DNA from 3 places in the Streptomyces sp. NPDC102441 genome. Region 1 is predicted to be linked to each of the others. Evidence: riboswitches for the same ligand, from Rfam matches in the RefSeq annotation. Region 1 holds a riboswitch; each other region holds the start of a gene.
What was found. Region 1 has a riboswitch for cyclic di-AMP ahead of ACIREO_RS08340 (peptidoglycan DD-metalloendopeptidase family protein). Riboswitches for the same ligand answer to the same signal wherever they lie in the genome.
Positions count from the first base shown of each region.

Region 2: linked by a shared signal. The riboswitch ahead of ACIREO_RS19140 (M23 family metallopeptidase) and the one ahead of ACIREO_RS08340 (peptidoglycan DD-metalloendopeptidase family protein) in region 1 are both predicted to bind cyclic di-AMP.
Region 3: linked by a shared signal. The riboswitch ahead of ACIREO_RS34395 (M23 family metallopeptidase) and the one ahead of ACIREO_RS08340 (peptidoglycan DD-metalloendopeptidase family protein) in region 1 are both predicted to bind cyclic di-AMP.

Region 1 is NZ_JBIWKH010000003.1:462,334-470,016, reverse strand. It holds gene hpnH (adenosyl-hopene transferase HpnH) at 1-679, shown strand, start outside; gene dxs (1-deoxy-D-xylulose-5-phosphate synthase) at 821-2,731, shown strand; gene ACIREO_RS08360 (aspartate aminotransferase family protein) at 2,728-4,122, shown strand; gene ACIREO_RS08355 (helix-turn-helix domain-containing protein) at 4,186-4,806, shown strand; gene ACIREO_RS08350 (DUF6126 family protein) at 4,872-5,045, shown strand; gene ACIREO_RS08345 (tyrosine-protein phosphatase) at 5,055-5,879, opposite strand; cyclic di-AMP (ydaO/yuaA leader) riboswitch at 6,294-6,452, shown strand; gene ACIREO_RS08340 (peptidoglycan DD-metalloendopeptidase family protein) at 6,457-7,362, shown strand; gene ACIREO_RS08335 (SGNH/GDSL hydrolase family protein) at 7,527-7,683, shown strand, end outside.
Region 2 is NZ_JBIWKH010000008.1:110,153-117,835, reverse strand. It holds gene ACIREO_RS19165 (alkaline phosphatase family protein) at 1-152, opposite strand, end outside; gene ACIREO_RS19160 (DUF5998 family protein) at 152-748, opposite strand; gene ACIREO_RS19155 (GNAT family N-acetyltransferase) at 809-3,703, opposite strand; gene ACIREO_RS19150 (HPr family phosphocarrier protein) at 3,869-4,150, shown strand; gene ACIREO_RS19145 (GntR family transcriptional regulator) at 4,323-5,021, opposite strand; gene ACIREO_RS19140 (M23 family metallopeptidase) at 5,245-6,036, opposite strand; cyclic di-AMP (ydaO/yuaA leader) riboswitch at 6,049-6,217, opposite strand; gene ACIREO_RS19135 (M16 family metallopeptidase) at 6,409-7,683, opposite strand, start outside.
Region 3 is NZ_JBIWKH010000020.1:18,829-26,511, reverse strand. It holds gene ACIREO_RS34440 (ABC transporter permease) at 1-921, shown strand, start outside; gene ACIREO_RS34435 (MarR family winged helix-turn-helix transcriptional regulator) at 999-1,454, opposite strand; gene ACIREO_RS34430 (ABC transporter substrate-binding protein) at 1,912-3,252, shown strand; gene ACIREO_RS34425 (hypothetical protein) at 3,281-3,502, opposite strand; gene ACIREO_RS34420 (hypothetical protein) at 3,571-3,726, opposite strand; gene ACIREO_RS34415 (BBE domain-containing protein) at 3,921-4,286, opposite strand; tRNA gene ACIREO_RS34410 (tRNA-Met) at 4,375-4,448, shown strand; partial or broken gene ACIREO_RS34405 (TipAS antibiotic-recognition domain-containing protein) at 4,501-4,737, shown strand; gene ACIREO_RS34400 (PP2C family protein-serine/threonine phosphatase) at 4,873-6,030, shown strand; cyclic di-AMP (ydaO/yuaA leader) riboswitch at 6,264-6,416, shown strand; gene ACIREO_RS34395 (M23 family metallopeptidase) at 6,428-7,468, shown strand.

The DNA.
Region 1 (7,683 bases):
GAAGCTCGACAAATTCACCCCGTCGCCCTACTTCGCCTTTGCCGTGCACATCGACGGTCTGCGCGAACGGCACGACGAGTCGGTCGCCAAGGAAGGCGTCTTCGACGAAGCGGTCGAGGCGATGAAGGAGGCCAAGCGGCGCGGCTTCCGGGTCACGACCAACTCCACCTTCTTCAACACCGACACCCCGCAGACCGTCATCGAGGTGCTGAACTTCCTCAATGACGAGATGAAGGTCGACGAGATGATGATCTCGCCCGCCTACGCCTACGAGAAGGCTCCCGACCAGGAGCACTTCCTGGGTGTCGAGCAGACCCGGGAGCTCTTCAAGAAGGCCTTCGCGGGCGGCAACAGGAGCCGCTGGAGGCTCAACCACTCCCCGCTCTTCCTGGACTTCCTGGAGGGCAAGGCCGACTTCGCCTGCACGGCCTGGGCGATCCCCAACTACTCGCTCTTCGGCTGGCAGCGGCCCTGCTATCTGATGAGCGACGGGTACGTCCCCACCTACCGGGAGCTCATCGAGGACACAGACTGGGACAAGTACGGCCGGGGCAAGGACCCACGCTGCGCCAACTGCATGGCGCACTGCGGCTACGAGCCCACCGCCGTGCTCGCCACCATGGGATCGCTCAAGGAATCCCTGCGAGCCGCACGGGAGACGATCGGCGGGAACCGGTGACGTCATGACAGAAGGAGAGCCGGTCGTACCGGGTCTCCCCGGCCGCCGGCCCGGCCTCTCGCGGTGCGCCGCCCCTCGCGGCGCACCCAGGCCGGGCCGGCGGCGTGAGCCGACAGCAGGAGCAGAGAGAGGGGCCCGGGCGTGACGATGCTGGAATCCATCAAGGGGCCGCAGGATCTCAAGGCACTGAGCCGACCGGAACTCGGTGAACTCGCCGGGGAGATCAGAGAGTTCCTCATCCGGGCAGTGGCGAGGACGGGTGGTCATCTCGGCCCCAACCTCGGCGTGGTCGAACTCACCATCGCCCTGCACCGGGTCTTCGACTCACCCGTGGACCGGATCCTGTGGGACACCGGGCACCAGAGTTACGTGCACAAACTGCTGACCGGTCGGCAGGACTTCTCCAAGCTGCGCAGCAAGGGCGGCCTCTCCGGCTACCCCTCCCGCGAGGAGTCCGAGCACGACGTCATCGAGAACTCCCACGCCTCCACCGTGCTCGGCTGGGCCGACGGCCTGGTCAAGGCCGACGAGGTCCTGGAGCGCAGGCGTCATGTCGTCGCCGTCATCGGCGACGGGGCTCTCACCGGCGGTATGGCCTGGGAGGCACTCAACAACATCGCCGCGGCAGAGGACCGCCCGCTGATCATCGTGGTGAACGACAACGAGCGCTCGTACGCTCCCACCATCGGCGGGCTCGCCAACCACCTCGCCACCCTCCGCACCACTGACGGCTACGAGCGCTTCCTGTCCTGGGGCAAGGGGGTGCTCCAGCAGACGCCGGTCATCGGACCGCCGCTGTACGGGTCGCTGCACGGTGCGAAGAAGGGATTCAAGGACACCTTCGCCCCGCAGGGCATGTTCGAGGACCTGGGCCTCAAGTACGTCGGTCCGGTCGACGGGCACGACACGGCGGCGGTCGAATCCGCACTGAACCGGGCCAAGCGCTTCCACGGCCCGGTTCTGGTGCACTGCATCACCGAGAAGGGCCGTGGCTTTCCGCCCGCGCTGGCCGACGACGCCGACCGCTTCCACACCGTCGGCAGGATGGACCCGCTGACCTGCGAACCGCTCGTCGTACCCGCCGCGCCGTCCTGGACCTCGGTCTTCGGCGACGAGATCGCGGAGATCGGCGCCGAGCGCCCCGATGTCGTCGCGATCACCGCGGCGATGCTGCACCCGGTCGGGCTGACCCGGTTCGCGGCGGAGTTCCCCGACCGGATCTGGGACGTCGGGATCGCCGAGCAGCATGCGACCGTGTCCGCCGCGGGGCTGGCCACCGGAGGCCTGCACCCGGTCGTCGCCGTCTACGCGACCTTTCTCAACCGGGCGTTCGACCAGCTGCTGATGGACGTCGCCCTGCACCGGTGCGGAGTGACCTTCGTCCTGGACCGGGCCGGTGTCACCGGGGCCGACGGCCCCTCGCACAACGGGATGTGGGACATGTCCGTGCTCCAGGTCGTCCCGGGCCTTCGGATCGCGGCCCCGCGCGACGCCGACCGGCTGCGGGAGGAGCTGCGGGAGGCCGTCTGCGTGGACGACGCGCCGACGGTGGTCCGGTTCCCCAAGGAGTCGGTGGGGGAACCGGTCGTGGCCGTCGGGAGGATCGGCGGGATGGACGTCCTGCACCGGGCCCCGGACCCCGACGTCCTGCTGGTGGCCGTCGGGGTGCTCGCCCCGGTCTGTCTGCAGGCCGCCGACCTGCTCGCCGGATCCGGGATCCGCTGTACGGTCGTCGACCCGCGCTGGGTCAAACCGGTCGACGAGCAGCTGCCCGCGCTCGCCGCGCAGCACGAGCTGGTAGCGGTCGTCGAGGACAACAGCAGGTCGGGCGGGGTCGGCTGGGCCGTCGGGCAGGCGCTGCGGGACGCCGGTGTCGACGTACCGCTGCGGACGTTCGGCATCCCCGAACAGTTTCTCGCGCACGCGGGGCGCGGTGAGGTGCTCGCCGAGATCGGGCTCACACCGGTGGAGATCGCCGGAAGCATCAGCGCGGCGCTCGATCGCCGCGCGGCAGCGGGAGAGCGGAACATGCCGAAGGAGAACGGGGCATGAAGGACGAACAGCCGGGCTTCGATCTGACGCGGCTCCTCGCGGAACGAGGCGCCGAACGCTACGAGCTGCACACCCGGCACCTCAACCACCAGCTGCCACGGATGCTCCACACCCTCGGTTTCGACAAGGTCTACGAACGGGCCGAGGGCGCGCACTTCTGGGACGAGGACGGCAACGACTACCTCGACATGCTCGCCGGCTTCGGCGTGATGGGTCTTGGCCGGCACCACCCCGTCGTACGCAAGGCGCTCCACGACGTCCTGGACGCCTCGCTCGCCGACCTCACACGCTTCGACTGCCAGCCGCTGCCCGGGCTGCTGGCCGAGAAGCTGCTGGCGCACAGCCCGCACCTCGACCGGGTGTTCTTCGGCAACAGCGGCACGGAGGCGGTCGAGACCGCGCTGAAGTTCGCCCGCTACGCCACCGGCAAGCCGCGGATCCTCTACTGCGACCACGCGTTCCACGGACTGACGACCGGCTCGCTCTCCGTCAACGGTGAGAAGGGCTTCCGCGACGGGTTCGCGCCCCTGCTGCCCGACACGGCCATCGCGCTCGGCGACCTCGACGCGCTGCGGCGCGAGCTGAAGCGCGGTGATGTGGCCGGGCTGGTCGTGGAGCCGATCCAGGGCAAGGGCGTCCACGCCCCACCGCCCGGCTTCCTGCGGGAGGCACAGGATCTGCTCCACCGGCACAAGGCCGTGCTCATCGCCGACGAGGTGCAGACCGGTCTCGGCAGGACCGGGGACTTCTACGCGTACCAGCACGAGGAGGGTGTCGAACCCGATCTGCTCTGCGTCGCCAAGGCACTCTCCGGCGGGTACGTGCCGGTCGGGGCGACGCTCGGCAAGGACTGGATCTTCAAGCGCGTCTACTCGTCGATGGACCGGGTCCTCGTCCACTCCGCGAGCTTCGGCTCCAACGCCCAGGCCATGGCGGCCGGGCTCGCCGTCCTCGCGGTGATGGAGCAGGAGGAGACCGTCGCGAACGCGCGTCGCACCGGTGATCTGCTGCGCGAGCGGCTCGCCGCGCTCGTCGGCCGCTACGAGCTGCTGCACGAGGTGCGCGGCCGGGGCCTGATGATCGGGATCGAGTTCGGCCGGCCGTCCTCCCTCAAGCTCCGCAGCCGCTGGACGATGCTGCAGGCCGCCCGCAAGGGGCTCTTCGCGCAGATGGTGGTCGTTCCGCTGCTGCAGAAGCACCGCATCCTCACCCAGGTCTCCGGCGATCACCTGGAGGTGATCAAGCTGATTCCGCCGCTGGTCATCGGGGAGCCCGAGGTCGACCGCTTCGTCACCGCCTTCACCGCCGTCATGGACGACGCGCACAGCGGGGGCGGGCTGATGTGGGACTTCGGCAGGACGCTGGTGAAGCAGGCCGTCGCCAACCGCTGAAAAGGTTTTTGCCTCTGAGGCAAATTATTTGCCTCAGAGGAAAGGCCCTGGCCCAATGGGGGTATGAATCCTCCTGACGGAGGGGTGGCCGAGGAGCTCCCGGGGATCGCGCCACGCCTGCGTGACCTTCGGCGTAACCGCGGCCTCACCCTCGAGAGCGCGGCCGGCCGGGCGGGGCTCTCGCCGGCCCACCTCTCCCGGCTCGAAACGGGCCGCAGGCAGCCCTCGCTGCCGATGCTGCTCGGCCTCGCCCGTGTCTACGGTACGACCGTCTCCGAGCTCCTGGGCGAGCTGCCGCCCGAACGTGACGCGATCGTCCGCGGCGGCCCGATCGAGGGCACACCGGGCGGCAGCGGAGGGGGCGGCTGGCTCTACCGGCAGGCGGGCGGAGCGGGCCGCGCCATGCAGGCGCTGCACGTCCGCGTCCCGTACGGCACCGAGGGCGACCTCGTGCGTGTCCACCCCGGAGAGGAGTGGCTGTACGTCCTCGACGGCCGGCTGCGGGTCGTGCTCGGTGAGACCGTGCACGACCTGGACCCGGGTGACAGTGCGCACTTCGACTCGCTCACCCCGCACCGCATCGCGGCGCTCGACACCGGTGGAGCGCGCCTGCTCTTCGTCCACACCCTGCTGCAGAGCCCGGCCGCCGAGCTGTGTCCGGGCAGCGGGATCCACAGGCTCTGATCACGCACACCCCACCGCGCGCACCCTTGCCACCCCGGCCCGAGCGGCCGGAAGAGAGGACTGGCATGTCCGATTCGGAGTACTACGATCCGCTCACCCCGCGCAGGCCGAAGAGCAAGGACACGCAGGAGCGGCGGATGCCCCGTGGCGTCGTGATCCGGCTCTTCGCCTATCTGGTGGCCGGACACGTCGTCGCGGGGTTCCTCTTCCTGCTCTTCACCGTGGCGGGCAAGGGCTGATCCCCGGCGTCACGCGTCCTCGACGAGGCGCTCGCGCAGCCTCGCGCGGGTCTCGTCGCTGATCTTCAGCCCTTCGAGGAGATAGCGGTCCGTGCCGCCCCAGACCTCGTCGATGGTGTCGAAGGCCGCAGCCAGGTACTCGGCTCGGGCGCCGAAGAGCGGATTGAGCAGCCCCATCACCTCGTCGGACATCCCGACCGGCGAGGAGTCGCTGCGTCGCACCTTGTAGCGGCGGTGCGCGTCGTTCGACTTGAGGTAGTCGGCCTCGATCGCCTCCTTCTCGACGCCGACCGCGAGCAGTGAGACCGCGACCGAGAGGCCGGCCCGGTCCTTGCCCGCCGCGCAGTGCATCAACGCCGGCACGCTGTCCTCGGCCAGCGCGTGGAGCACACGGCTGTGTTCGGCGGTGCGGTCCTTGATGATCGAGCGGTACGAGGCGACCATCCTCGCCGTGCCCTTGCCGTCTGCCAGGATCGAGCGCAGCTGCTGGATGTTCCCGTCGCGCACCAGCCGCCAGAACTCCGCGCCGTCCGCCGGGTCGGAGAGAGGAATGCTGACATTCCGGACGCCGGGCAGCTCCACGTCGAGACCGTCGAGCTTGTGGTCGGCCGCGTTACGGAAGTCGAAGACCGTGTGCAGGCCGAGCCCGGAGAGGAAGGCGGCGTCGGCCTCGGTGGCGTGGGCGAGGTGGCCGCTGCGGTAGAGGCGCCCGTACCGCACGGCGCGTCCGTCGATGGTCGGAAGCCCGCCGACGTCGCGGAAGTTGCGGACACCGGTCAGTTCGACGTCCGTCGGCTCAGGGCCGACCGGCGGGACCTCTGGCAGCTGCGTCACAAGGGCTCCTGGAGTGTCGGGCGTCGGCGCCGCTCGCCGACGGGGGCACGCCCGCGACGATACGACATGGCTGCATCGGCCAACCGTCTCGGTCGTCGTGGTCCCGATTTCTTGGATGGAGCGACGGTTCCGCGATGTCCGTATTGGTGTATTTGATGAAACATGCCCTGCTTGTACGGGAGATGGGGGCAGGTGAGTGAGCGGGATCATATCCGTGACGGTGCGTGGTGAAGATGCCAAGGGGTATTCCGGACGCCGTGCGGAAAGCCAAGATCCGTAATCCACGGAGTGTGACGGGAATTCCGCGCGTAAATGAAGCGCTGATTCCGCTTCGGAATCAGCCGCTTGTTCGCGGCATCCCGGCTCGCTTACGGTCACGGTCAATCCGGACGGAACGCCTAATCCTGCCGCTGCCCGGAATCCGCACCGACTCACGTGTGGCAGGAGCGGGGGAACCAGGTAGGCCGCCGGCCGGAGGGATCCGGTACGGCTCGGGGTTAAGTCGCGCACCACGCGGCCGGGCATCTCCAGCCCGAACCCGACAGCTCACCTCGCAGGCGCCGGAGAGGAAATCCTCATGCCCACAAAAGGCAAGCACCGTCGTACGAAGACCGGCCCGATCTCCCGAGGCGTCCTTGCCGCAGGGACCGGTGGCGCCGTTCTCGCCCTCCCGCTGATCGGCGCCACCGGCGCCCACGCGGCAGAGCAGGCCGCGCCCGCAGCCGAGTCCGCCGCCCCGCACAGCGCCCCCGCCTCGGCGGCGAAGAGCGCCCCGAAGACCTACTCGGTGGTCTCCGGCGACTACCTGGCGAAGATCGCGGCGGACAAGAAGGTCAAGGGCGGCTGGCAGAAGCTGTACCAGGACAACCGTGACGTCGTCGGCGAGAACCCGAGCCTGATCGTCCCGGGCATGAAGCTGACCCTCGGCGCCAAGGCGTCCGGCTCCGCCGAGTCCGCCCCCTCCAAGTCCGCCCCGTCGGCGGCGAAGAAGGCCGCCCCGGCCGAGAAGACGGCTGCTCCGGCCGAGGAGACCGCCGCGAAGACCGCCGACTCCGGTGCGTCGGAGAGCGACAGCTCGGGCTGGGCCACCCCGGTCGAGAGCCCCGACGTCACCACGCAGTACCGCGCCTCGGGCGCCAGCTGGTCCAGCGGCTATCACACCGGCTCCGACTTCCAGGCGGCCTCCGGCACCAGCGTCCGGTCCATCGGCCCGGGCACCGTGGTCTCCGCCGGCTGGAGCGGCTCGTACGGCAACGAGGTCGTCATCCAGCACAGCGACGGCATGTACTCCCAGTACGCGCACCTGTCCTCGCTCGAGGTCTCGGCCGGCCAGACCGTCACCGGCGGCCAGCAGATCGGCCTCTCCGGCACCACCGGCAACTCCACCGGCCCGCACCTCCACTTCGAGGTCCGGACCGGCCCGAGCTACGGCTCGGACGTCGACCCGATCGCCTACCTGCGGTCGCACGGCGTCTCCATCTGAGACAACCCCGCCTGAGGGCGGGGGAGAGGGGCGGTGCGCGACTGTGCACCGCCCCTCTCCTTATTCCGGCTTTACCAAAAACTGACCGGGTGGTCTTTCTCACCACCCGTCAACCCCTTATTACGGTCGCGTAGGTCACAATCGAAGGTGCAAGATAAACCCTTGTGGCAGACGATTCGAGAAACAAACAACGAGGCATCATCGGGTCGTACGCAGCGATTGGCGACAGCTTCACCGAGGGCGTCGGCGACCCCGGCCCCGGCGGGACGCTCGTCGGCTGGGCGGACCGGTTCGCCGTCCTCCTCGCGGACCAGCTCCCGG
Region 2 (7,683 bases), on a different contig from region 1:
GTGAGCTCCGGGATCGTCGCCTCGAAGCCGGGCACGCCTTGGCCCGCGACGAGCGTCGGCAGCAGATCGGCGAGCGAGCCGGTGCCGTATTCGGGCACGGGCGCGGTGTCGGGAGCGAGCAGAACGGGATCCTGCCAGGCGGGCTGGACCATCAGCGGGTGGTCGACGTGGTCGCGGCCGTCGCCTCGGAGAGGGACTGGGCGAAGGCGAGGGTCTGGCGCACCGTGTCGGGGCCGTCCCCGGCCTCGCTGACACGGAGACTCAGGTCGTCGGCGGTGGAGCTGCCGGTGTAGCCGTGGTCTGCCTCGCAGTTGGGATCCCCGCAGGCCGCGGGCTCCAGGTCGATGCGGGAGACAGCACCCCAGCCGATGGTGAGGACGACCTCACGGGGCAGCGTGCCCGGCACGTACTTCTCGGGGTTGGCGACGACGCGGCTGACCACGACGGACGAGATCCGGTCCAGCTTGACCGACTCGGTGGACGTCGTGGCGTACGGCGTCGGGGAGCTGGTGTCAGCGGCCTGCTCGTCGGTGTGGCTGACGATGAAGCGGGTGTCCGTCAGGACGAGGACCGTGACATGGCGGCGGACCTCGTTGGAGTCGAAGGTGGTCTCCTGGTGCACCAGGAACGAAGCGACCGGCTCCCCGCCGACGGCGGCCTCCACCGCCTCGGCCACGAGGGCCGGGTAGTAGCCGCTGCGCTCGATCGCCGCGCGCAGCCCCTGGGTCGTCGTACCGGTCTTTGCCATGGGAACCATCCTACGGGGGGCCGGTGACTGCCGGGGACGCTGTGCGCGGGTCCGTGGCGTTCAGTAGCTGGGGAGCCGTCGGGGGCCGAGATCACTGCGGGCGGGCGGCGGGGCCAGCCGGACGCTCGCTCCGAGCACCGTCAGGCCGTGCGTGGCCACGACGACGGGTTCCAGGGCGACCGAGACCACCTCGGGGTGGTCGTCGACCAGCCGGGACACCCGCAGCAGGAGCTCTTCGAGCGCCGCGGTGTCCGCCGGCGCGGAGCCACGCCAGCCGAACAGCACCGGAGCCGCCTTGATGGAGCGGATCAGCTCGGCCGCGTCGCGGTCGGTTGCGGGCACGAGACGGTGGGCAGTGTCGCCCAGCAGCTCCGAGGGCGCGCCGGCCAGTCCGAAGGAGAGGACGGCACCGGCGGCCGCGTCGATGGACGCCCTGACGACGGTGTCGACGCCCCTGGGTGCCATGACCTGGACGACGGGCCGGAGTTCAGCGGGCGTGCCGAGCAGATCGGCCAGTTCGTCGTACGCCCGGCGCAGGGCGTCCTCGCCGACGAGGTCGAGCCTGACGCCGCCGAGGTCGGCACGATGCCGCAGGTGGGGTGCGGTGGTCTTGAGGGCCACCGGGTAGCCCAGCTCCGCGGCGGCGGCGACGGCGGCCTCCGGATCGGGGGCGGGGAGAGCCGGCCGTACGGCGACGCCGTAGTGGCCGAGCAGCTCACGGGCCTCGTCGTGGGTGAGCGGGCGGCCACGCGGGTCGGGGCTCGGGCCGAGCAGCGTCCCGATCAGCGCGGCGGTCCCGTGCTCGTCGATGGTGTCGTCCAGAAATGCGGGAACCCTGCCGGGGGTGGCCGCCTGGCGCCGCCACTGGGCGTACTTCACCGCTTCGGCGAGCGCGCGGACGGCTCGTTCGGCGGCGGGGTAGGCAGGGATCCGCCCGGCGGAGGACCCGGGGCCCTCGGTGTCAGCCGTGCCCACGCCGGACGCGGGCGGCGCCGGCTCTTCGACGCGGGGGCTGTCCGGGCCCGGAGCGTCGGACGGGGAGGCGAGGGGTGCCGACAGGCCCGGGGCGGCCGCAGGGGCGGCCGTGCTCGTGGCGGCGGCCAGGGCCTGCGCCAGGCCGCCCATCTCCACGTGCACCACCGCCACCGGCTTGGCCGGGCCGCCGGCCGCCGCCTCGCGCAACGCGGCCGCCAGGACCTCGCCGTCGCCGGTCTCCGCCTCGCCGTTCTCCCCCACCCAGGGGATCGCGGTCACGATCACGGCGTCGCACGTCCGGTCCGCGAGCGCCTCGGCCAGCGCGTTCCGGAAGTCCCGCGGACTCGCCATCGTGGTGAGGTCGCGCGGCGGGCGCGGGCGGAGTCCTTCCGCCATGCAGGCGTCGTAGGTGAGGAGGCCGAGGGACTCCGAGTTGCCCAGGATCGCCACCCGGGGACCGTCCGGCAGGGGCTGGCCGGCGAGGAGCAGGCCGACGTCGACCATCTCCGTCACGGTGTCGACACGAATCACACCCGCCTGGCGCATCAGCGCGGAGACCGTCGCGTCCGGGATACGGCTGACGGGCACGGCGTGGCCCGGCGGACTCGACCCGCTGTGCCGGGCACCCTTCACCACGACCACCGGTTTCAGGGCGGCCGTCCGGCGGGCGAGCCGGGTGAACTTGCGCGGATTGCCCAGTGATTCGAGGTACAGCAGGGCGACGTCGGTGTCCTCGTCCTCGTACCAGTACTGCAGGAAGTCGTTGCCGGAGACATCGGCCCGGTTTCCCGAGGAGATGAAGGCCGACAGTCCGGCTCCCCTCCGGTGGAGACCTGACAGGACGGCGATCCCGATGGCGCCGGACTGGGTGAAGAGCCCGATGCGGCCCGGCTGGGGTGACTCGGGGGCGAGGGAGGCGTTGAGGCGGACGGCCCCGGAGGTGTTGATGATGCCGAACGCGTTCGGGCCGATGATCCGCATGCCGTACGAACGTGCCTGCCTGACCAGCTCCCGCTGCCGTTCCCGGCCCTCGGCCCCTCCCTCGGCGTAACCGGCGGAGAGTACGACGAGGCCCTGGACGCCGCTCTCGCCGCAGTCGGCGACGGCCTCGGGCACCCGGCCGGCCGGAACGGCGACGACCGCGAGATCGACGCGCTCGCCGATCTCGCCCACCGAGCGGTGCGCGGGCACCCCGTCGACCGTTCCCGTATCGGCGGCGAAGGAGGTGTTCACGGCGTACGTGCGCCCGGTGAAGCCCGAACCCAGGAGGTTGCGCAGAACCGTCCGGCCCACACCCCCTGGCGCACGGCCGACGCCGATGACCGCGACGGAACCGGGGGCCAGCAGGCGCTGGACGGAGCGCGCCTCGGCCCGCTGTTCACGGGCGCGCTGGACGGCGAGGGACTCGGCCGTGGGTTCCAGATCGAGGGTGAGGTGGACGGAGCCGTCCTCGAAGCTGCGCTGCTGGGTGAACCCGGCGTCCCGGAACACCTTGATCATCTTGTTGTTGGCGGGCAGCACCTCGGCGGCGAAGCGGCGGATCCCCCGCTCCCTGGCCACCGTCGCGATGTGTTCGAGGAGGGCGGAGGCCACGCCGCGGCCCTGGTGGGCGTCCTGCACGAGGAAGGCGACCTCGGCCTCGTCGGCGGGGGCGGACGCGGGCCTGCCCTGCTCGTTGATCCGGTCGAAGCGGACCGTGGCGATGAACTCGCCACCGATCGTGACGGCCAGTCCCACCCGGTCGACGTAGTCGTGATGGGTGAAGCGGTGCACGTCGCGGGCGGAGAGACGGGGGTACGGGGCGAAGAAGCGGTAGTACTTCGATTCGTCGGACACCTGCTCGTAGAAGCTGACCAGCCGCTCGGCGTCGTCCGTGGTGATGGGCCTGATCCGCGCCGTGCCACCGTCGCGGAGCACGACGTCCGCCTCCCAGTGGTCGGGGTACGCGTGATGCGGACTCTGCTCCGGAGTGGGCTCCATGGGCAAAGCCTACGGCCCGTGTCACCGGTCGCGGCGGGTTGGCGGCGAGGGCACGCTGAGGGAGCCGGCGGGCGGCGAGCCGCCGGCGGTGATGCCGGGCACAGCGGTGCGCACCGCTGTGCGAGACTGGTCTAGACAACCCATTGTTACGTGAAGGGCAGAACCATGGCTGAGCGCCGCGTCAACGTCGGTTGGGCCGAGGGCCTGCACGCCCGCCCCGCTTCCATCTTCGTCCGTGCCGCCACGGCCTCCGGCGTCCCCGTGACGATCGCCAAGGCCGACGGCAACCCGGTGAACGCCGCGTCCATGCTCGCGGTGCTCGGCCTGGGCGCCCAGGGCGGCGAGGAGATCGTGCTCGCGTCCGAGGCGGACAACGCCGAGGCCGCCCTGGACCGTCTGGCCAAGCTGGTCGCCGAGGGACTCGAGGAGCTCCCGGAGACCGTCTGATTCCGGCCACTTCGAACCGGAGTTTTTTCCTGCGGAAAAGCCGCGGCATCCCCACCGGGAGCCGCGGCTTTCCCTTTCACCCGAACCGGAGTGGACAGAGCTGGGAAACCTGAATCAGGGCAGCAAAAAGAAAGCCCTCCGATAATTACTCTCTTTGTATACGGCGCAATTGTTAATGACGGACTCCCGCGATGTTTACGGGGTGTTGCGAAGTCCTCACCCGCGCCTGGCCCGCCGTGTGCCCCGGTGTGCGGCGCAGCCGGTGGGCGGCGGTGGCCCGCTCGGCGTGCTGGGTGGCGAGCGCCCTGGCCCGCTCCGCGTCGCGGCGCGCCACGGCGTCGACGAGAGCGCCGTGCTCGGCCCAGGAGTCCGCGGGGCGGACCGGCTGCTCGACCGCGTACATCCAGGTGATCTTGTGCCGGAGCTGGGTGAGCAGCGCGATCAGCGCGGGACTGCCCGAGGCCTGCGCCAGCGTCTCGTGGAACCAGCCGCCCAGGGAGCGCAGGTCCTCCCCCTCGCCCCGGCGCACCCGCTCCTGGCCCAGCCTGACCAGGCCGCGGAGCACCTTGAGATGCGCCTCGGTGCGGCGCTGCGCCGCGCGCGCTGCCCCGAGGGGCTCCAGGAGCATGCGGATCTCCAGGAGGTCGGCGGCCTCCTGGTCGGTGGGTTCGGCGACACAGGCACCCGCGTGCCGGCGAGTGACGACGAACCCTTCGGACTCCAGGGTGCGCAGCGCCTCGCGCACCGGGACGCGGGAGACGCCGTAGCGACGCGCGAGCACCTCTTCGGTGAGGCGGCTGCCGCGCTCGAAGACACCGGAGACGATGTCGTCACGGATTGCCGTGCATACCGAATGCGCGGGAATGCGCATATCCGAACCTCCGCCTTAATCCCCGCGAAACGCGGCCGATCGACGCCTGTTCTGTGACTCTATTGCAACCGGCCGCAATTTCCGATGGCGGGGTGGAATCCATGGATATCTTTTGGCCAGGGAGCACTTCCACGCGGGCTTCGGCGCATGTCCTCCCCAGGACGCGGCGAAGGCCCCGGCGGGTGCCGGGGCCTTCGTCGGAGCGCTGTGGTGCGGCGTGAGGTCAGGCCTGGACGCCGTGGGCGCGGAGGTAGGCGACGGGGTCCATGTCCGAGCCGTACTCGGGGGTGGTCCTGGCCTCGAAGTGCAGGTGCGGTCCGGTGGAGTTGCCGGTCGAGCCGGAGAGGCCTATCTGCTCGCCCGAGCCCATGCTCTGGCCGACGGAGACACCGATCGAGGAGAGGTGGCCGTACTGGGTGTACGTGCCGTCCTTCATCTTGAGCACGATGTTGTTGCCGTAGGCGCCACCCCAGCCCGCCTCGACGACCGTCCCGGCGCCCACTGCGACGACGGACGTGCCGGACGCGGCCTGGAAGTCCACACCGGAGTGGGTGCCGGAGGACCAGAGCGCGCCACCGGACTTGTAGCCGGTGGTGACGTGCGAGCCGGCGACCGGGAGGTGGAAGGCGTTGAGCCGGGCGCGCTCGGCGGCGCGGGCGGCGCGCGCCTTCTCCTCACGGGCCTCCTTGGCGCGGGCCTCCGCCTTGCGCTTGGCCTCGGCCTTCGCCTTCGAGTTGGCCTTCGCTTCGGCCTCGGCCTTCGCGGCGACCTCGGCCTGGTGCTGCTGGACCTTCGCCTGGGCCTGGATCTGAGTGGCGAGGGTGGTGTCGAGGGCGACCGTCTGGGTCAGACCGGTGCTGCCCGCGGCGACCTCGGAGTCCGCGGCGAGGGCCGGGGACGCCGTGGCGCCGATGATGCCGGTGGTGGCCAGGGCGGCGACGCCGGCGACCTTGGCGCTCTTGCGCGTCAGGCGGCTCGGGGCACGGTGCTTCCCGGTGGCACGGATGAACGCCATGGAGGGGCTGATCCTTTCCTTCCTTCTCGCCTACCGGGTTAGCTGACGGGTTCGGAGCAGGAAGGTCTCCTACGGGCCCCTGAGCCTCCTGTGAGGCGCAGAGATCCGATTCACCCCAGGGACTTCGTGGGTCCCCGGCTCCCCAGGCTCGCGCCTGACGGGGACTCGGCGATGACTGTCCGGCGCCGCGGGCGCGGCATTCGTCCGGCGGACAGCCGGGCCGACGCTAGATCGGGCCACTTTCCGCAACCAAACGGAAAGGGCCTTTTGTCGTACATCCCACAGGATGAATGGCAACTTTCCCTGCAATACGGACAAATGACAGAACCCCGGCGAGAGTGTGCTCGCCGGGGTCCGTCCTGTCCCGTTCTGTCAGCCGGTGACGACCGACACCTCGCCGATGCCGAGCGCCTTCACGGGCTCCGCGATCTGCGCGGCGTCCCCGACCAGGACGGTGACCAGCCGGTCGACCGGGAACGCGCTGACCACGGCGGCGGTCGCCTCGACCGTGCCGGTGCCCGCCAGGCGCGCGTACAGCTTCGCCTGGTAGTCGTCCGGAAGGTGCTGCTCCACCTGGTCGGCCAGGGTGCCCGCGACGGAGCCGGCCGTCTCGTACTTCAGCGGGGCGACGCCCACGAGGTTCTGTACGGCGGTCTCGCGCTCGGCGTCGGTGAGCCCCTCGGCGGCCAGGGTGCGCAGGACCTTCCAGAGGTCGTCGAGCGCGGGACCGGTGGACTCCGTGTCGACGGAGCCGCTGATGGCGAGCATCGCGGCGCCGGTCGCCCCGGACGAGGAACCGGGGGCCGTCGAGCGCAGCACCTGTCCGAAGGCCCGGACGCCGTAGGTGTAGCCCTTCTCCTCACGCAGCACGCGGTCCAGCCGGGAGGTGAGGGTGCCTCCCAGGCAGTACGTGCCGAGGACCTGGGCGGGCCACACACTGTCGTGCCGGTCCGCGCCGATACGGCCGATCAGCAGCTGCGTCTGCACAGCTCCGGGGCGGTCCACGATGACGACACGGCCGGTGTCGTCCGCGGTGATCGGGGGCACGGGCCGGGTCCGGCCCGCGTTGCCCGACCAGTCCCCGACGGTGTCGGCGAGCAGCGCGTCCAGGTCCACACCGGTGAGGTCCCCGACGACGACCGCCGTCGCCGTGGACGGGCGGACATGAGCGTCGTAGAAGGTGCGTACGGCGGTGGCGTCGATCCGCCGGACCGTCTCCTCGGTGCCCTGGCGCGGACGCGACATCCGTGCCGTGGCGGGGAAGAGCTCCTTGGAGAGCTGCTTGGCGGCCCGCCGGGCCGGGTTGGCCTGCTCGTGCGGGATCTCGTCGAGGCGGTTGCCCACCAGACGCTCGATCTCGCTCTCCGCGAAGGCCGGGGCCCTCAGCGCCTCGGCGACCAGACCGAGAGCCTTCGTCAGCCGGGAGACCGGGACCTCCAGGGAGACGCGGAGCCCCGGGTGGTCCGCGTGGGCGTCCAGCGTGGCGCCGCACCGCTCCAGCTCGGCGGCGAACTCCTCCGCGGAGTGCTTGTCCGTGCCCTCGGACAGGGCGCGCGCCATGATCGTGGCCACACCGTCCAGGCCCTCGGGCTCGGCGTCCAGCGGTGCGTCGAGGAAGATCTCCACGGCGACGACCTGCTGGCCGGG
Region 3 (7,683 bases), on a different contig from region 1:
CGCGCCGGCATCACCGCGGACCATGTGGTCACCGACCCGGCCGGGCTCCCGGTGGGCACGGCGGAGCGTGCGGCCCGCGCGCCTGGCGTGGACACCGCCGTCGGCCTGCTGAACACACAGGTGCTGATACCGGTCGGATCCGGCGAGTTCAAGGCGCTGCAGGGCGCGGCGGCCCAGGGTGTCACCGGTTCCGGCGCCGACCTCGCGAAGGTCCAGGACCTGGACGTACGCGAGGGAAGCCTCGACCGGATCGGCCAGGGCCGTGTCGCGATCGACAAGACCCTGGCGACCTCGGCGGACGTCGGCGTCGGCGACCGGCTCCCGCTTTACCTGCCGGACGGCACCGAGGCCCGCCCCGAGGTCGTCGCGGTCTACGGCCGCGGTCTCGGCCTGGCCACGGTGACCATGGACCGGGCGTCCCTGACCGGGCACGTCACCTCGGGCTTCGACAGCACGCTGCTGGTCCACGGCGGCACAGAGAAGTCGCTCGCGGCCCTGGGGCGGGTCACCGACGCCTCCGGTTACGCCACCGAGCAGAACCTCGACGCGAAACTGGGCGCCTGGTCCAACAACATGATGGCCGCGGTCCTCGGTGGCTTCGCCGCCGTCGCCGCCATCAACACCCTGGTCATGACGGTCCTCGACCGCCGCCGCGAGCTCGGCACACTGCGACTCGTCGGCGCCACCCGGAGCCAGGTGCTGCAGATGCTCCGCTGGGAGGGCCTGCTGGTCTCCGGGGTGGGTGTGGTCCTGGGATCCGGGATCGCCGCGGCCACACTGATCCCGATGATGAACGGCGTGACCGGCGACGCGCCGTACGTGCCCCCGCTGGTGTACATCTCCTTCGCGGCAGCCGCCGGCGGCCTGGCGCTGCTCGCGGTGACGCTGCCGGCCCGGGCGGCGCTGCGCCGCTGGGCGTAGCGCGTGCGGCTCGTGGGGCGGGAGCCGGTGTCACGCCGGCTCCCGCCCCAGGGGCGGTTCCTGCTGCGCGGCGTGGCTCAGGGGCGCGGCCAGGGGCGGCCGCCGAGGCGTTCGATGTCGGAGTTGAAGCGCCGCAGGTAGCCGGCGAAGGCGGAGATGTCCTCGTCGGGCCAGTCGGCCATGACGCGCTCCAGGGAACTGACCATGCCCTCGCGTTCCGAGTCGAGGGTTCTCGTGCCCTCCTCGGTGATACGGAACTTGCGGGCCATGCCCCCGTCGGGATCGGGGATGCGCTCCACGAAGCCGGCGCGCATGACCGCGGCGGTCTGCCGGTTGAGGGTGGAGACGTCGAGGTCGAAGGCTTCGCTGAGCTCGCCGACGGACATCGGGCCCTGGACGCGGATGCGGCTGAGCAGGACGTACGCGCTCCGCTCCAGGAGGCCGTCCTTGCGGCGTCCCTTTCTCTGGGTCAGCAGGCCGTGGCGGCTGAGCAGCATCTGCTCGTACTCGACCTCTTGCGTTGCCCTGTTCATGCGCGGGCACCTCCTGCTTCCTGCCGGGCGATGCCGGTGTGTCGTCGTGCCGCTGTGCGTCCTGGCTTCATCGTAAGTTTACGAGTGAGTGCATGGGACACATCATGTGCATGCTGCAACTGAAGTGCATGACGCAAGTCTCCCTGACGGGCGGGTGAGGCCCTGAGACGCGGAAGTTTCTGCTGCACGGGCATTGACCGTGGGTGTGGGCCGACTTACGTTCTTCGCGTCCTTCGTATGTCATATATGAGACGCGATATGAGAGCCGAGCGCCGTATGCAGCCAGTCCCGAGCCCTCTCCCCTGCCGTCCTCGGCACCGAGGGAGACGCTGAAGGCCTCCGGTTCCCTGGACCGCCGCCTGCGCTCCCCCGAGTCCCCCCACCCCGCACGGCTTCAGGCTGCGGCCCCCCGCTGCCCATTTCGCTGCCGGTGCGCACCCAGAGAAGAGAGCCGATCATGACCAAACGCCGTAACAGCCGTCTCGCCGCCGCGATATCCCTGGTCTCCGCCCTTGCCCTCACCGCCACCGCGTGCGGTGACGACGGCAGCGGCATCACCGGTGCGAAGGGGGCCGAGGGCTCGGGCAAGGGGAAGATCGTGTTCTGGGACGAGAACGGCGGTGTCCGTACGGCGGTCTGGAAGGAGATCATCGCCGACTTCGAGAAGGCGAACCCGGACGTCGACGTGCAGTACGTGGGCATCGCCTCCACCGAGGCCCAGTCCAAGTACGACACCGCGATCCAGGGCGGCGGCCTGCCGGACGTCGGCGGCGTCGGTGCCGCGATGGTCGCCGGGATCACCGCGCAGGACGCGCTGGAGCCGCTGGACGACCGGATCGAGGCGAGCTCCCTCAAGGGCAAGCTCAACGAGGCGATGACCGAGAACGTACGGAGCGCCGCCGGCCGGGACGAGCTGTACACGGTGCCCATCTCCGCGACCAACGGCGTCCTGTACTACCGCACCGACCTGTTCAAGAAGGCCGGACTGGGTGAGCCGGACACCTGGGACGACTTCTACAAGGCCGCCTCGGAGCTGACGGACCGGCAGAAGAACCGGTTCGGCTACACCATCCGCGGCGGCCCGGGTTCGATCGCCCAGGCGCTGGACGCGATGTACGGGCAGTCCGGCATCGACTCCTTCTGGGACAAGTCCGGGAAGAGGACGACGGTCAACGACCCGAAGAACGTCGCTGCGCTGGAGAAGTACGCCGGCATGTACAAGAAGGTCACCCCGGAGGCCGACCTCAACAACGACTTCACCAAGATGGTCGCCCAGTTCGACTCCGGCAGCATCGCCATGCTCAACCACAACCTGGGGTCCTACCAGGACCATGTGAGCTCGATCGGCGCCGACAAGTTCCGCGGCATTCCGCAGCCCGAACTGGCCGACGGAACCCGGGTGATGGTCTCCAACCCGGTCTCGGGCCTCGGCCTGCTGAAGTCGTCCGAGAACAAGGCGGCGGCCTGGAAGTTCATCGAGTTCGCCGCGTCGCACGCCTCGAACTCCAAGTTCAGCGAGTCCGCCGGCCTGATCCCGGCCAACAAGGAGGCCGCCGAGGACCCCTGGCTCGACAAGTCCGAGACCACCCAGCTCGGCGCCGAGGCGCTGTTCTCGGGCAGGACCAGGATCGTCCAGCTGCCGTACTACCTGCCGGACTGGAACACCCTCTCCAAGGCCGACAGCGAATCGGGCTTCCAGAAGGTGCTGCTCGGCAAGATGAGCGCCAAGGACTTCCTGGACACGTTCGCCGAGGACCTCGACGCCGCCCAGGCGGAGTGGAAGGAACAGCTGGGCTGACGGACGGACCCCGGGCCCGCCCCTCCCCTCAGTCCAGGCCCTCCTCCCGCAGCTCGTACATCAGGAGGAACGTCCGGTAGGTCTCCGTGGGCACGTCCAGACAGACGTCCGGCCGTTCGGCCCACGTCGACGTGTTGTCGAGGGCCCGCCGGCAGGCCGCCTCGGTCTCGGCCTCGGACGGGATGTTCGAGATGTACGCGGCGATCAGCAGGACCACTGCGAGGACGACCACGCCGATACGGATGCGCATGGTCTCCCAACGACCGCGCGGCCGGACCGGTCACTCGGTGCCGGTCACCCGGGCCGGTGGCCGCCCGGTCATTCGGGTTCGTCGGCGACCGGCGGCAGGTCGGGCTCGATGAACAGGCCCGCGTACTGCGGTGTGGGCCGCGGAGCCGCGGTGCCCGTGTCGGCGGTCGCCGTGGACGCGCCGTCGGAGTGCCGCTGGGTCGTGCGGGCAGGGGTGTCGGTCATCTCAGGTGTCCTGTACGTAGGTGTGCGGTGAGAGCCCCGTGACCGAATCACTGCGGTACATGCCGGACCGGTCCCGACCGGTACGGCGATGCCGCTACCGGTGCCGCGCCGCTCCGGGGGCTTCCGGACATCTGCGGTGCATGCAGACTGTAACCCTCCCAGCACGGCTTTCCCTCGGTATTGCGACCCCGGCGTCACGGTCGGTGTGCCGGTGCGGGCTCGATGTTCTGGTTTGCGTGGAAGAGGTTGTGCGGGTCGTAGGACCGCTTGATCTCCGCGAGGCGGTCGTGGTGGCCGCGGTAGGTGGCCCGGACCCGGCCCTCGGACTCGCCGGTGCCCAGGAAGTTCACGTAGCCGCCGCCCGTGGAGTGCGGGTGCAGGGCCTCCCAGTAGCGTACGGCCCATTCCCGCAGAGCCGCGGCCCTGGCCGGGGCGGGGTCGATGCCGGCGATGACGCCCGACCGGAGCGCCTCAAGGGCGTGGGTTCGGCCCAGCTGAGGTGTTCCCCTGCGTGGGTGCGGTGCCAACTCCGGGATGAGCGCCCTGTGTTGAGGCGTCATGTCGGGGGTTCGGGGCCCCCTGTCACGGGGGGCGGCCATAAGTGGTCGGAGCACCGTCCCGGATGCCGTAGAGTTGCAATCACAACGGCGCGGGGTGGAGCAGCTCGGTAGCTCGCTGGGCTCATAACCCAGAGGTCGCAGGTTCAAATCCTGTCCCCGCTACTGAAAGACTGAGGCCCGGATCCTTCCAAGGATCCGGGCCTCAGTCGTATGCCGTCATCGGTCCGCCGGCCTGGAGGCGGGCGGCGAGGAGGTGCAGGACATCGCGCGACGGCACTGCGAGTGGCTTTCGGTGACCATGAAGCCCACGCGCGCGTATGTGACCGGCATCGGGGAGATGTATGTCGCCGATCTTCGCTTCGGGAGGAACTACGATCGCCACGGGGACGGAACTGCCGTCTTCGTACGGGACGCACTGACGATCTACGCGCAGCACCGGCTCTCCGACTGACCGACGGAGGGCAGGGGGCTCCGGCGCGCTCCTCCCTTTGGCCGATGACGAGTCGCCGTTCGGCGCGGCTCCGGCCAGCCTGGGTGGGGCGCGGTACCGTCCGCACCCGTGGGTGGACCGGGCAGGAGCGCACAGGTGGGGAAGCGGGACGGACGGCGGGGAAGCGTTGTGGGGAACGCCCGTTCCCGGCGGTTCGTGCGAGTGCTGCCCGCTCTGATGATCTGTGCCGGCCTGGTCCTCGACCTCGTGACGCCTGCCGAGGTCACCGCTGTGCCGCTCTTCGCCGCCGCCTCGCTGATCGCGGCCCCGTTCTTCTCGATGGCCGGCACCATCCGTGTCGGGGGGGCCGCGATCCTCGTGGCCCTCGCCATCCGGATCTCGGACGGCGCGCTCGGTGACGTCGTTCCGCTCACCGACCTGCTCACCCTGTGCACCGTCACCGCGTTCTCCCTCGTCATCAACCGCGTCGTGAGCCGCAGGACCGAGCAGCTGGCCTCGGCCAGGGTCATCGCGGAGACCGCGATGCGTGCGGTGCTCCCGACGCCCGAGGACCGGATCGGCGGGCTGCTGGTCGCGGCACGGTACGAGGCAGCCCAGGCCGACGAGTTCGTCGGCGGAGACCTGTTCGCCGTCGCGGACACCCCGTACGGGGTGCGCCTGGTCCTCGGGGACGTACGGGGCAAGGGGCTTGACGCGGTGGCGGCGGTTGCCGTCGTGATCGGGGCGTTCCGGGAGGCCGCCGAGCAGGAGCGGTCGCTGGAGGGGGTCGTGCAGCGTCTGGAGCGGGCGCTGGCCCGCGAGAGCTCCAGGCGGGGTGGGCTGGACTCCATGGAGGGGTTCGTCACCGCTGTCCTCGCCGAGATCCCGGCCGGCTCGGACACCCTGAGGATCATCAACCGCGGGCACCCCGAGCCGCTCGTGCTGCACGCGGACGGGGCGCTGGACGTGCTGGCTCCGTCGGTGCCCGCCCTGCCGCTCGGCATGGGGCTGGGGGCCTGGCCCGACCGGTCGGACGAGTGGACGCTGCCGGCCGGGTCGATGTTCCTCGCGTTCACCGACGGGCTCTCCGAGGCGCGGGACGCGAAGGGCGTCTTCTACGATCCGGCGGCCCGGCTGCGCGGGCGACTCTTCCCGGGGCCCGACGAACTGCTGTCCGCGCTCACCGACGACGTACGGCTGCACACCGGGGGCCGGTCGACGGACGACCTGGCGCTCCTCGCGGTCGGCCGACCCGCGCCGGGCCAGCAGGCGCGGCGGACGACGGTGAAGATCGTGGGGCGGGATCGTGGATGACCGGTCGCGACGGTCGGTAGTCGAAGGACCTCGCTCCGCATAACATTTGACGCACCGTCAGAAACTGGCTACCGGGCAAGTGCCGCTCAACTCGCCCGTTTGCGACCGTTCGGTCCCTGAAAGTCCAGGCCAGAGTGGTGACTGATCTGCTGGAACAGCTTGGAATCGGACCCGGGTGTCTATTAACGTTCGATAACGCAGCGCGGTTGTACCTGTCGTCGCCAGAGACGACGCCGCGCGCAGCGCCGAATTCCGCAAGGGAACCGGGGAACCACCTACATGGGGTGAATCGGACACCTGTGTCTCGCGAGAGGCGAAGGGGCCCGTAGGAGACCTTCCTGCTCCGAACCCGTCAGCTAACCCGGTAGGCGAGAAGGAAGGAAAGGAGTGCGCCCACGTGGCGTCCAACAAGCCTGCCCCCGAGGCCCCGTCATCCTTCAGGACCGACAGCTTCGGTGATGAGGACAGGACATGGGATGAATGGAACCCCACCGAGGAGTCCGTCCGTCCCGTACGCGGCCGGCACCGCGTAGCCAAGCAGCGCGGTCTCGCCCGTAGCTCCACCGTCCTCGGCGTCGGCGTCATCGCGGCCGTCGGTGCGGGTGGCATGGCCACCGCGCAGAGCAAGCCCCCGGTCTCCATCTCTCTTCCCGATTCCATCGCGGACAATCTTCCCGACGCCAAGTCCCTTCCCGGCGTAGGCGCGTTCATGTCCGACGACGCCGGCTCGGACCACGAGACGGTCGCCGCGTCCGCCCCGCTGACCAGTGCGGGCATCACCGCCGCCGAGGCCGAGAAGGGCACCACCGACGCCGGCGAGGCGCTCCGCGCCCGCATCCTCCAGCAGGCCGAGCAGCAGCAGGCCGGAGCCGACGCCGAGGCCAAGGCCGCGGAGGAGAAGGCGGCGGCCGAGGCCGCCGCTGCCGAGGCGGCGAAGCAGCAGAGCGAGGCCGAGGCGAAGGCCGCCGCGAAGAAGAAGGCGGCCGAAGAGGCGGCGAAGAAGAAGGCCGAGGCCGAGCGCCTCGCCAAGCTCGCCGCCGGCTACGCCATCCCGACCTCCTCGTACACCATCACCTCGACCTTCGGCCAGGCCGGTTCGATGTGGTCGTCCGGCTACCACACCGGGCTGGACTTCGCGGCTCCGACCGGCACGCCGGTCAAGGCCGTGCACGGCGGCACCGTGAAGTCGGCCGGCTGGTCCGGCTCGTACGGCTACCGCACGGTCCTGGAGCTCGACGACGGCACGGAGGTCTGGTACTGCCACCAGTCCTCGATGGACGTCACCGCCGGCCAGAAGGTCACCACCGGCGAGACCATCGGCCGTGTCGGCGCCACCGGCAACGTCACCGGCCCGCACCTCCACCTGGAGATCCACACCGCGGACGGCTCCGGCATCGACCCGATGAGCTGGCTGCGCGGCAAGGGCCTCTCGATCTGATCCCGGCGAGCCCCTGACGCCGGTACGCGCGAGCCCTGACGTCGTGCCCGGCGCACCGGAACCCCGGCGGCCCTGACGCACACCCCCCGACGTCAGGGCCGTCGGTCCCGGCCGTCGGTCCGGGCCCGTCGGGCTGTGCGGCACGCGACGCCGACGGGCGGAGCCCCGCCGGGCCCCAGGCGAACCGGAATAGTCGCTTCAGCCGACTGGTTGTG